Regions from separate parts of the Micromonospora sp. NPDC048935 genome, predicted to be linked through region 2. Evidence: riboswitches for the same ligand, from Rfam matches in the RefSeq annotation. Region 2 holds a riboswitch; each other region holds the start of a gene.
The links. Region 2 has a riboswitch for cobalamin ahead of bluB (5,6-dimethylbenzimidazole synthase). Riboswitches for the same ligand answer to the same signal wherever they lie in the genome.

Region 1 (3,272 bases), on a different contig from region 2:
GACCGCGCGACGGACGGCGGCGTGGCCCAGGATGTCGTCGGGGCTGGTCGGCTCCTCGATCCACAGTGGCTCGAACTGGGCCAGGGCCTTGACCCACTCGATGGCCTGACCGACGTCCCACACCTGGTTGGCGTCGATCATCAGGTTGCGGTCCGGGCCGAGGATCTCTCGGGCGATGGCGCAGCGGCGGATGTCGTCGTCGAGGTCGGCGCCCACCTTGAGCTTGACGTAGCCGTAGCCGCTGTCGACCGCCTCCTGGCACAGCCGGCGCAGCTTGTCGTCGCCGTAGCCGAGCCAGCCGGCCGAGGTGGTGTAGGCGGGGTAGCCCGTCCGGTCGAGCTCGGCGAGACGGGCGGCCTTGGTGCTCTCCTTGGCGCGCAGGATGGCCAGCGCCTCGTCCCGGGTCAGCGCGTCGGACAGGTAGCGCAGGTCCGCGATGTCGACGAGTTGCTCGGGGGACATGTCGACGAGCAGCCGCCACAGCGGCTTGTCGGCGAGCCGGGCGACCAGGTCCCACGACGCGTTCAGCACGGCGGCCAGCGACAGGTGGACGACGCCCTTCTCCGGGCCGAGCCACCGCAGTTGGGAGTCGGAGGTGAGCAGGCGGTAGACGGCGCCCATGTCCGCCGCCATCGTCGCGACGTCCACGCCGACGAGGCGCTGTGCCTGATGGACCGCCGCCGCGACGACGATGTCGTTGCCGCGACCGATGGTGAAGGTCAGACCGTGGCCCGCGAGTGGCGCGCCCGTGCTGTCGACGCCGTCGGTGTGCAGGACGACGTAGGCCGCCGAGTAGTCGCCGTCCTTGTTCATGGCGTCGGAGCCGTCAGCGGTCAGGGAGGTGGGGAAGCGGACGTCCTCGATGGTGACGGCAGTGATCTGCGGCATGCGCTCCTCGCCCGGCTAGGCTAAAGATCAGATGATCTCTGGGAGTATACGGAGGGCTAATCCGGCACGTCAACGACGTCGATCACCCACGAATCCAAGACATCTAATGTATCGGTCCCGATGCGAATGTGTCAGCGTGCTGTCGCCCCGGTCGTCGCACCCGGCCCGCGGGCCTCGGCGGCGGCTGTGGCGACATGTGTGGCGCTGGTAGGCACCCTGCCGCGCGGCGGCTCGTCGTCGTTGCCGGAGTGTCGATGTGCGACCGGCAGGATTGAGAAATTGCCGCGCGGAGCTGATGGGCGCCCCGGAAGATTGGATGTCCACTTCACATTCTGACATTGACGGTCGGAAATAAATAGGGATCCTTACGTCTGAAGACTTAATACATCACACCTTTCCGCATGTCGGCACCTGCTCGATGTCGCGTCCGCACGGGTGTGTGCCGCCGCGCGGGCCGCGTTCGGCACGGGTCGCGCGCGCCCGTGACGACCATCACCCGTCACGGCGGCGACACGCCCGGCACCGACATGTGGGGTGTGACAACCGCAGCGTCCCTATATATGGTGTCGACGCAGCTGGTTCGGCCGCTCAACCCGAGCGGTCGAGGCAAGAGGGAACCCGGTGGAAATCCGGGACTGTCCCGCAGCGGTGAGTGGGAACGACAGCCGTCATGAGCACTGGGCCACCAATCGGTCTGGGAAGCGACGGCCAGTAGGAGACCGGCGAACCCGGTCGTGCCCGTGAGTCCGAAGACCTGCCAGCGCGCCGTGCACCCACATCCGGGTGGGCGGCGGTCCGAGGCCGCGTGGGACGGCCGACGCCACCTGACCCGCGCCTGCCCGGCGTGGCGTCCGACGGTGTCTGTCTCCGCGCGTCCGAAGGCCACCAGGTCTCGAACTCGCGAGGAGTGAGTGGTGACAGTCACCGAGGTAGTCCCGGCACACGGCGACGCGGCCCTGCGGCGGACGCCGATGCAGGTCCGCAAACGCGACGGCAGCACCGAGTCCGTGGATGTCAACAAGATCGTCCGGGCGGTCGAGCGGTGGGCCGACGACCTGACCGACGTCGACCCGCTGCGCGTCGCCACCCGCACGATCAGCGGGCTGTACGACGGCGCGACGACTGCCGAGCTGGACCGGCTGTCCATCCAGACCGCCGCCGAGATGATCGGTGAGGAACCGCAGTACTCCCGTCTCGCGGCCCGGCTGCTGGCCGGCTACGTCGACAAGGAAGTGCGTCGGCAGGGCGTCACCTCGTTCAGCGCGGCGATCCGGGTCGGGCACGCCGAGGGCCTGATCGGGAACGACACCGCCGCGTTCGTCGCCGCACACGCCGCGGTACTCGACGACGCCATCGACGCCGACGGCGACCGGAGGTTCGAGTACTTCGGCCTGCGCACCGTGTACGACAGGTACCTGCTGCGCCACCCCACCAGCCGGCTGGTGCTGGAGACCCCGCAGTACTGGCTGCTGCGGGTGGCCTGCGGGCTGTCCCAGACGCCGGACGAGGCGGTCGGCTTCTACCGGCTGATGTCCAGCCTGGCCTATCTGCCCAGCTCACCGACGTTGTTCAACTCCGGCACCCGGCACACCCAGATGTCCTCCTGCTACCTGGTCGACTCACCGCGCGACGAGTTGGACTCGATCTACCAGCGGTACGCCCAGGTCGCCAACCTGTCCAAGTTCGCCGGCGGCATCGGCATCGCGTACTCCCGGGTGCGGTCCCGGGGCGCGCTGATCCGCGGCACCAACGGACAGTCCAACGGGATCGTGCCGTGGCTGCGCACGCTGGACGCGAGCGTCGCCGCGGTCAACCAGGGTGGCCGGCGCAAGGGCGCGGCCTGCGTCTACCTGGAGCCGTGGCACCCGGACGTCGAGGAGTTCCTGCAACTGCGGGACAACACCGGCGAGGACGCCCGGCGCACCCACAACCTCAACCTGGCCAACTGGGTCCCGGACGAGTTCATGCGCCGGGTCGAGGCCGACGAGCTGTGGTCGCTGTTCGACCCGCACGAGGTGCCCGAGCTGCCCGACCTGTGGGGGGAGCGGTTCGACGCCGCGTACCGGGAGGCCGAGGCGCAGGGCCGTTACGTGCGGTAGGTCCCGGCGCGGGAGCTGTACGGCAAGATGATGCGCACCCTCGCCCAGACCGGCAACGGGTGGATGACGTTCAAGGACGCCGCGAACCGGCTGTGCAACCAGACCGCCGAGGACGGCAACGTGGTGCACCTGTCCAACCTGTGCACCGAGATCATCGAAGTGTCCAGTGACGCCGAGACCGCCGTGTGCAACCTCGGCTCGGTGAACCTCGCCGCGCACCTCACCGACGGCGGCATCGACTGGGACCGGCTGCGCGCCACGGTCCGTACCGCGGTGACCTTCCTC
Region 2 (3,272 bases):
TCGATGAGCCGGTCCACCGAGGCTGGCTCCGCTGCCACCCGTCGCTGGCCCAGCCGCAGGCCGAGCAACTCCCGGGCCTCGGTGACCTCCATCGGGGACAGCGGGAGCAGGCTCGCCGAGTCGCTGACGATCAGACCGGTGAGGCTGTCCCGGCTGGTCACCAGCACCCGGCAGGCGAGGTTGCCGGGCAGTAGCGGACGGACCTGGTCGGCGTCGCTGGCGTTGTCGAGCACGATCAGCATCCGTCGCCGGTTCAGCAGCGACCGGTACAGCGCGGCCCGCCCCTGCCGGGTGGCGGGAATCTGCGGACCGGCGACACCCAGAGCACCGAGGAAGCCGTGCAGCACGTCGGTCGGGTCGGCCGGCGCGCGGGACGGGTCGAAGCCAAGCAGATTCACGTGCAGTTGCCCGTCCGGAAAGCGCTCCGCGGACCGGTGCGCCCAGTGCAGGATGAGCGTGGTCTTGCCGACGCCGCCGGTGCCGACCACCAGGACGACCGGGCCGTCCGCGGCGTCGAGGGCGAGTAGTTGGGCGGCGCGTCCCGCGAAGCCGGACACCGGTGCGGGTAGCTGGGCCGGACGGATCTGCGCCGGCGGCGGTGCCGCGTCCTGCCCGGCAGCGGTGGCGATACGGTCCTCAGCCGCGTGCGCGGCCATCTCAAACGCGGTCCGGTCGGTGTCGGTCAGTCGGAACGCCTGGGCCAACAGACGAACGGTGCCGGCGCGTGGGGCCGCGACCCGGCCGGACTCGATATAGCGGATATGGCGAACACTCAGGCCGGCCTTCTCGGCCAGCTCTTCCTGGGTCATCAACAATCTGGTGCGATGACTGCGGACGATTTCGCCGAACACGAGGGCCCCCGGACGCGTCAGGCGGCGCCCCCAGTGCGCCCGCATCGATGAGCATCCTAGTGACCGCGTGGTGACCGGCGCAGGTACGACAGGTCCGCACGCTCCGCGATGACGGGCCTTCGAGTCGCAGAACTCGGTCACCGCATCGTCCAACGATTGTGGTGGATCACCGACGACACCGGGCGTCGCTGGCGCCAGCCGTGCCGCTCCAGGTCCGGCGTCTGCTCCAGATGGGTGACCGGGCCGAGGCAGAGCCACGCCACCGGGCGGACGGCGGCCGGGATGCCGAGCAGGTCGCGCAGGAACGGCTCCCGGTAGAACGACACCCAGCCGACCCCGAGTTGCTCGGCGGTCGCGGCCAGCCACAGGTTCTGGATTGCCAGACAGACCGAGTAGAGGCCGGCGTCGGCGATCGCGTGACGGCCGAGCACGGCCGGTCCACCCCGCTGCGGGTCGTACGTGACCACGACCGACAACGTCGACTCCCGTACGCCATCGATCTTGATCTGGGTGAAGCGTTCCGCCGCCGCACCGTCGAGAGTGGCCGCGAAGGTGTCCCGTTCCCGCTGTACGTGCCGGTGGAACTCCTGCCGCAGCTCGGGATCGCGGACCAGGATGAAGTCCCAGGGCTGGGAGAGGCCGACGCTCGGTGCGGCGTGCGCCGCCGTGAGGATCCGGTTCAACGTCTCGTGGGGGATCGGCGCCCCGGTGAACTGGCCACGTACGTCCCGGCGGCGGTGGATGGTCTCGTAGAGTCCGGTGTTCAAGGCAGGCTCCCGCTGCGCTCGTGCCCCTGGCGGGGTCGATGACGCGAGGCCGGTCTTCGGACTCCCGGATCTCCGCTGGTCACCCGCCTTCCCAACCCCGCAGGGTCAGTGGCTGCGTCTGGTACGCGTGGGTGGCAGCTCCCCGGTCACCGCGGCGGGCCCGTGCCGGACTCCCACCGGCTTCCCGATTCTCCCCACTCGCGCGGGGCACCTCGCAACGTTTGTGCCACCCCGCACCATAGTGGCCCCGACGAACCTGGGACGAACCCCGACCTGAATTCGGGATCGGCGCAGCGGTGGGCGGGCAACGGGTCGCCGGCGGGCGGCTCGGGCCGCGACCGACGGTTCGCCCCGAGTGGCCGAAGCCCACCGTTGACCGGCCGGCGGCACCAGCGACGACGTCCGCCGTCGGGACACCCGGTGCCGTCGCCCACACCGCGGCGCGCGGTCAGGCTGTCGCGGGCTGCTGCGCCATCACGTCGCGGAGCATGTCCGCGATGGTGGTGGCGGCCAGCTCACGTCGTACGGCCTCGTCGAGGCGGCCGAAGACCTGGCGCAGGGCCGGCTGGATGCCGAACCCGATCGGGCAGGAGTCGCTCGGTGGTGAACTGTGCAGGGCGAAGAGCGGCTCGTCGTCGCCAACCGCGAGGTACGTGTCGAGCAGCGTGATCGACTCCGGTTCGCGGGTCAGGTGCCAGCCGGCGCCCGCTCCCCGTCGGGACCGCACGAGGCCGGCCTCGCGGAGCTGGCCGAGGCAGCGGCGGATGACCACCGGGTTGGTGTTGACGCTGACGGCGATGCGCTGGGAGGTGGCCACTGCCGCCGCGTCGCGCTGATCCAGGGCCATCCACGTCAACACGTGTACGGCGACGCACAACCTGCTGTTTCCGCTCATCGCACCCATCTCCGCCCGCTCACTGTAACCACAGATGCTACATCGACTCCGTCCGGCATGACCCATTTGTCGCGGCCAGATGTAACCGCTACTGTTACATCAAAGCCTGCGCCGAGGGCACCGCCGTACACCACGGCGACCAGCGGCGGCGCAAGTCCAACCCGCTGGCGACAGCGACACGATGGGAAGGCAGCTCATGGGTCAGCTTCAGGGCAAGACGGCAGTGGTCACCGGCGGCACCAGCGGGATCGGCCTGGCGGCCGCCCGCCGGTTCGCCGCAGAGGGCGCACACGTGTTCATCACCGGCCGCCGTGAGGACGCTCTCGCCGCGGCCGTCGCCGAGATCGGCACCGGCGTCACCGGCGTCCGGGGCGACGCCGCGGATCTCGGCGACCTGGACAGGCTCTACGCAGCCGTCGAGGCGCAGGGCCGGCGCGTCGACGTGCTGTTCGCCAACGCGGGCGGGGGATCCTTCCGCCGCCTCGAAGAGGTCTCCGAGGACCACTTCGACCAGATTTTCGACACCAACGTCAAGGGCCTGCTGTTCACCGTGCAGAGGGCATTGCCCCTGCTGAACGACGGCGCCTCGGTGATCCTCACCGGATCCACCTCCGCGAGCGTCGGCAACGAGGCGTTCGGCGTCTACGGCGCCTCCAAGGCCGCCGTGCGGTCCTTCGCCCGAACCTGGGCCAACGAACTCAAGGGCCGTCAGATCCGGGTGAACACGCTCACCCCCGGCCCCACCGACACCCCTGGCAT
Region 3 (3,272 bases), on a different contig from region 2:
CGCCGAAGCCGCCGTCTGCGGGCGGCGCGGTCAACCAGCGGTACGCGGCCAGGTAGTGGTGACTCGGCGGGAGGTCCGGGTCGTGGTAGATGGCGATCGGGTTCTCCCCGAAGCCGCGCGGCGGCTGGATCAGCAGCACCACGTTGCCGAAGCGCAGCCCGGCGAGGACGATGTCGCCGCCCTCGGTGTACAGCTGGCCGGGCGGCTCACCCCAGTGCTCCCGCATCCGCTCGCGCAGCTCGGCCGGGATCTGGTCGAACCACCGCCGGTAGGTTGACCCCGGTATCCGGGCCTCGGCGGCGGCCAACTGCTCCGGGGTGAGCCACTCCACGTCGTGGCCTCCGGCGGCGATCAGCGCGTGGATCAGCGCGTCGCCGTCGTCGGGCACCGGCGCGTCGCCCAGGTCGTAGCCAGCCTCGGCGAGCGCGGCGAACAGCCGGACCGCCGAGACCGGGGTGTCCAGCCCGACGGCGTTGCCGACCCGGGAGTGCTTGGTGGGGTACGAGCTGAGTACCACGGCGACCCGCTTGTCGGCGTTGGGCACGTAGCGCAGCCGGGCGTGGCGCACCGCGATCCCGGCGACCCGGGCGGCCCGCTCGGGGTCGGCGGCGTAGACGGACAGGCCGTCGGCGTCGATCTGCTTGAACGAGAACGGCACGGTGACGATCCGACCGTCGAACTCGGGGATGGCCACCTGCATCGCCGCGTCCAACGGGGACAGCCCGGCGTCGCTGGCCTCCCACTGCGCCCGGGTGCTGGTCAGGCAGAGCGCCTGGATGACCGGCACGTCCAGGGCGGCCAGGGCGCCGACGTCCCAGGCGTCCTCGTCGCCACCTCCGGAGGCGTCCGCGGCGACCGCACCGCCGGCGGCGAGCACGGTGACCAGCAGCGCGTCGCAGCGGGCGAACAGCCCGAGCGGGCCGGCGCCCGTGGTCAACCCGCGCAGCGAACCGCAGAAGATCGGCAGCGGGTTGCCGCCGGCCTGGTGGACCGCGTCCGCGAGCACGTCGACGAAGTCGGTGTTGCCGGCGAGGGCGTGCGCCCGGTAGAAGACGATCCCCACCGTGGGCCGATCCGGGTCGGCGGGGTGTTCGCCGTGCACGCCGTACGCCGGGGTGGGTGTGGGCGGGGCGAACCCCTCGCCGGTGAGCAGGACCGTGTCGGAGAGGAACCGGGCCAACTGCCCGAGGTTGTCCGGCCCGCCCTCCACCAGGTACGCCAGCGACTGGGTGACGACCCCGGACGGCACTGTGGAGATGGCCATCAGCTCCGCGTCGGGCAGCGCCTCGCCGCCGAGCACGACCGTCGGCACTCCGGTGCCGAGCAGCACGGCGAGGCCGTCCGGCCACGCCTGTCGGCCGCCGAGCAGGCGTACGACGACGAGGGCGACCCCGTCGAGCAGGGCGGGCACCTCGTCGGCGGCGACCCGCGCGGGGTTGGCGAGCCGGTAGTCGGCGCCGCTGGCGCGGGCGGCCAGCAGGTCGGTGTCGGCGGTGGACAGCAGCAGGATGCGCACGGCGGGCTCCGGAGAGTGACGCCCTGGCCGCTGCGGAGGCGACCTGGACGAAGCGGATGGGTGCGGCGTCAGCCGGTACGACGGCGCTGCCGGACTCGTCGACGCGGGCGTCGGAGTCGGTCAGCGGCGGGCGCTCGGCTCAGCGGTACCGGAAGCCAGCGGCCTGGCGCGCGTCGAGGCAACCGGCGCCAGACGTGCGGGCGCGGCCGGTTGCGGGTGCGGGGTGTCGCCCGCGATGCGGGTCATGACGATGCTCGTCGATGAATGAGACGCCGTGCGTCATCGGGTCCTCCTCGGGTGTCCACGCCCTGGGGTACGTCCCGACGGCCGAAGTATCCTGGCTTCCGGATCGACGCTCTCCCCCGGCCTTCCAGCCGCAGACACACGGCCGTGACTCACGAGGGGGGATCGCTCCCCGGTGACAGTGGCGGGACCGCGTCGGAATCGCACCGACTTCCTTCACTGCCGTCAGGCCGCGAATGCTGCCACACCCCTCCGCCGCCGGTCAACGCCGGCCCCGGCGTCGCCCGGCCGCGCTCATCACATTGACCTGGGAAAATATAGGCGCGCGGGGTTGCCTGACACACGAGACGGCGAGCTGATTGGAGCTGATGTCGTAGACGGTTCAGCACCCACGCGGTCAGCCCTGGGTTACTCGTGCTCGAAGCGACGCGGCCGGCGGGTCAGCGACAGCCAGCCGAGGAAACGGGTGTGCATCTTGGCAAGGTCGGGGCGACCGCCAAGACTGAACAGGTCGTGGATCGCCTCGTTCATGCAGGACGTCAGGTAGAGGGCCAGCGCCAGCGAGTGGCCATAGAACTCGGCGACGAGATCGAGTTGCGCGCGGGAGCACGGCCACGCGGCGGCGCAGTTGCGGCACAGCCAGGTGGGGCGCATGGGCAGGTGCGGACGGGAGCGAAGACTCACACCACGACCCTGCTCACCCTAACCGCAGCCATCCATCACAGTGGGTGATCCCTCGGCGGATAACTTCCATCCACCCTCCGGATGTCGTCCCGGCACCGCCATCAGTTCGCTGGCTATGCTGACCCACATCCCCGGTGCGGGAAGGGAGCGGCGCGTGAGCGTCCGAACGACTGGAGCGTTTACCGTTCCCGACCTGCTGTGGGATTCCTCCGACATGCTCGACGCCCTTGCCACTCGGGACATCGCTCAGGTGTTCCGCCTCGTCCAGCGAACAACCCACGCCAGTCAAACCACCCTCGGCATCGCCACCGGGCTCAGTCAGGCGCAGGTCAGCGAGATCACCAGCGGCGCCCGCCGGGTCAGCAGCATCGACGTCCTCACCCGCATCTGCGCCGGCCTGTCCATGCCACGTCACGCACGCATGACGCTCCTGCTCGGCGAACGCGACCAAAACCCGACCGAACGCAACGTCAGTGGCCCGAAGGTCGCGAGGGCGGCGCGGGACCGGTGCGCCGATGTCACCGCGATCTATTCCAGCCGGTCAGATTTCGTGGCGGAGTTGCCGCCGCACGTCCTCTTCGACCATGCCAGGGACATCCGGGCGTCCGGCCTGTCACTCAACCTCATTTGCCAGCAGTACGCCGACAACCGCCTTCTGAAGCTCCTCGCCGCCGGCACCCACCTCCGTTGCCTTTTCCTGGATCCCGCCGGCGAGGCGATCAGGCGGCAGGAGCGTGAGGACGACTATCCGGACGGCCACCTCAGCGCGCTCACCGAACTCAACATCCAGAATCTGGCCCGCCGCATTCGTGACAGGCTCCCCGCAGGT

Region 1: it holds a riboswitch for cobalamin, as region 2 does, so the genes downstream of both, ACGFIW_RS23920 (ribonucleoside-diphosphate reductase subunit alpha) here and bluB (5,6-dimethylbenzimidazole synthase) in region 2, are expected to answer to the same signal.
Region 3: it holds a riboswitch for cobalamin, as region 2 does, so the genes downstream of both, cobN (cobaltochelatase subunit CobN) here and bluB (5,6-dimethylbenzimidazole synthase) in region 2, are expected to answer to the same signal.

Annotation. Positions count from the first base shown of each region.
Region 1 is NZ_JBICTZ010000009.1:52,000-55,271, reverse strand. Features, by position in the region: gene ACGFIW_RS23925 (enolase C-terminal domain-like protein) at 1-888, opposite strand, end outside; cobalamin riboswitch at 1,448-1,665, shown strand; partial or broken gene ACGFIW_RS23920 (ribonucleoside-diphosphate reductase subunit alpha) at 1,860-3,272, shown strand, end outside.
Region 2 is NZ_JBICTZ010000006.1:187,549-190,820, reverse strand. Features, by position in the region: gene ACGFIW_RS18750 (ATP-binding protein) at 1-896, opposite strand, end outside; gene bluB (5,6-dimethylbenzimidazole synthase) at 989-1,618, opposite strand; cobalamin riboswitch at 1,648-1,848, opposite strand; gene ACGFIW_RS18740 (Rrf2 family transcriptional regulator) at 2,067-2,513, opposite strand; gene ACGFIW_RS18735 (SDR family oxidoreductase) at 2,710-3,272, shown strand, end outside.
Region 3 is NZ_JBICTZ010000005.1:171,450-174,721, forward strand. Features, by position in the region: gene cobN (cobaltochelatase subunit CobN) at 1-1,516, opposite strand, end outside; cobalamin riboswitch at 1,847-1,976, opposite strand; gene ACGFIW_RS16470 (hypothetical protein) at 2,168-2,443, opposite strand; gene ACGFIW_RS16475 (DUF5919 domain-containing protein) at 2,598-3,272, shown strand, end outside.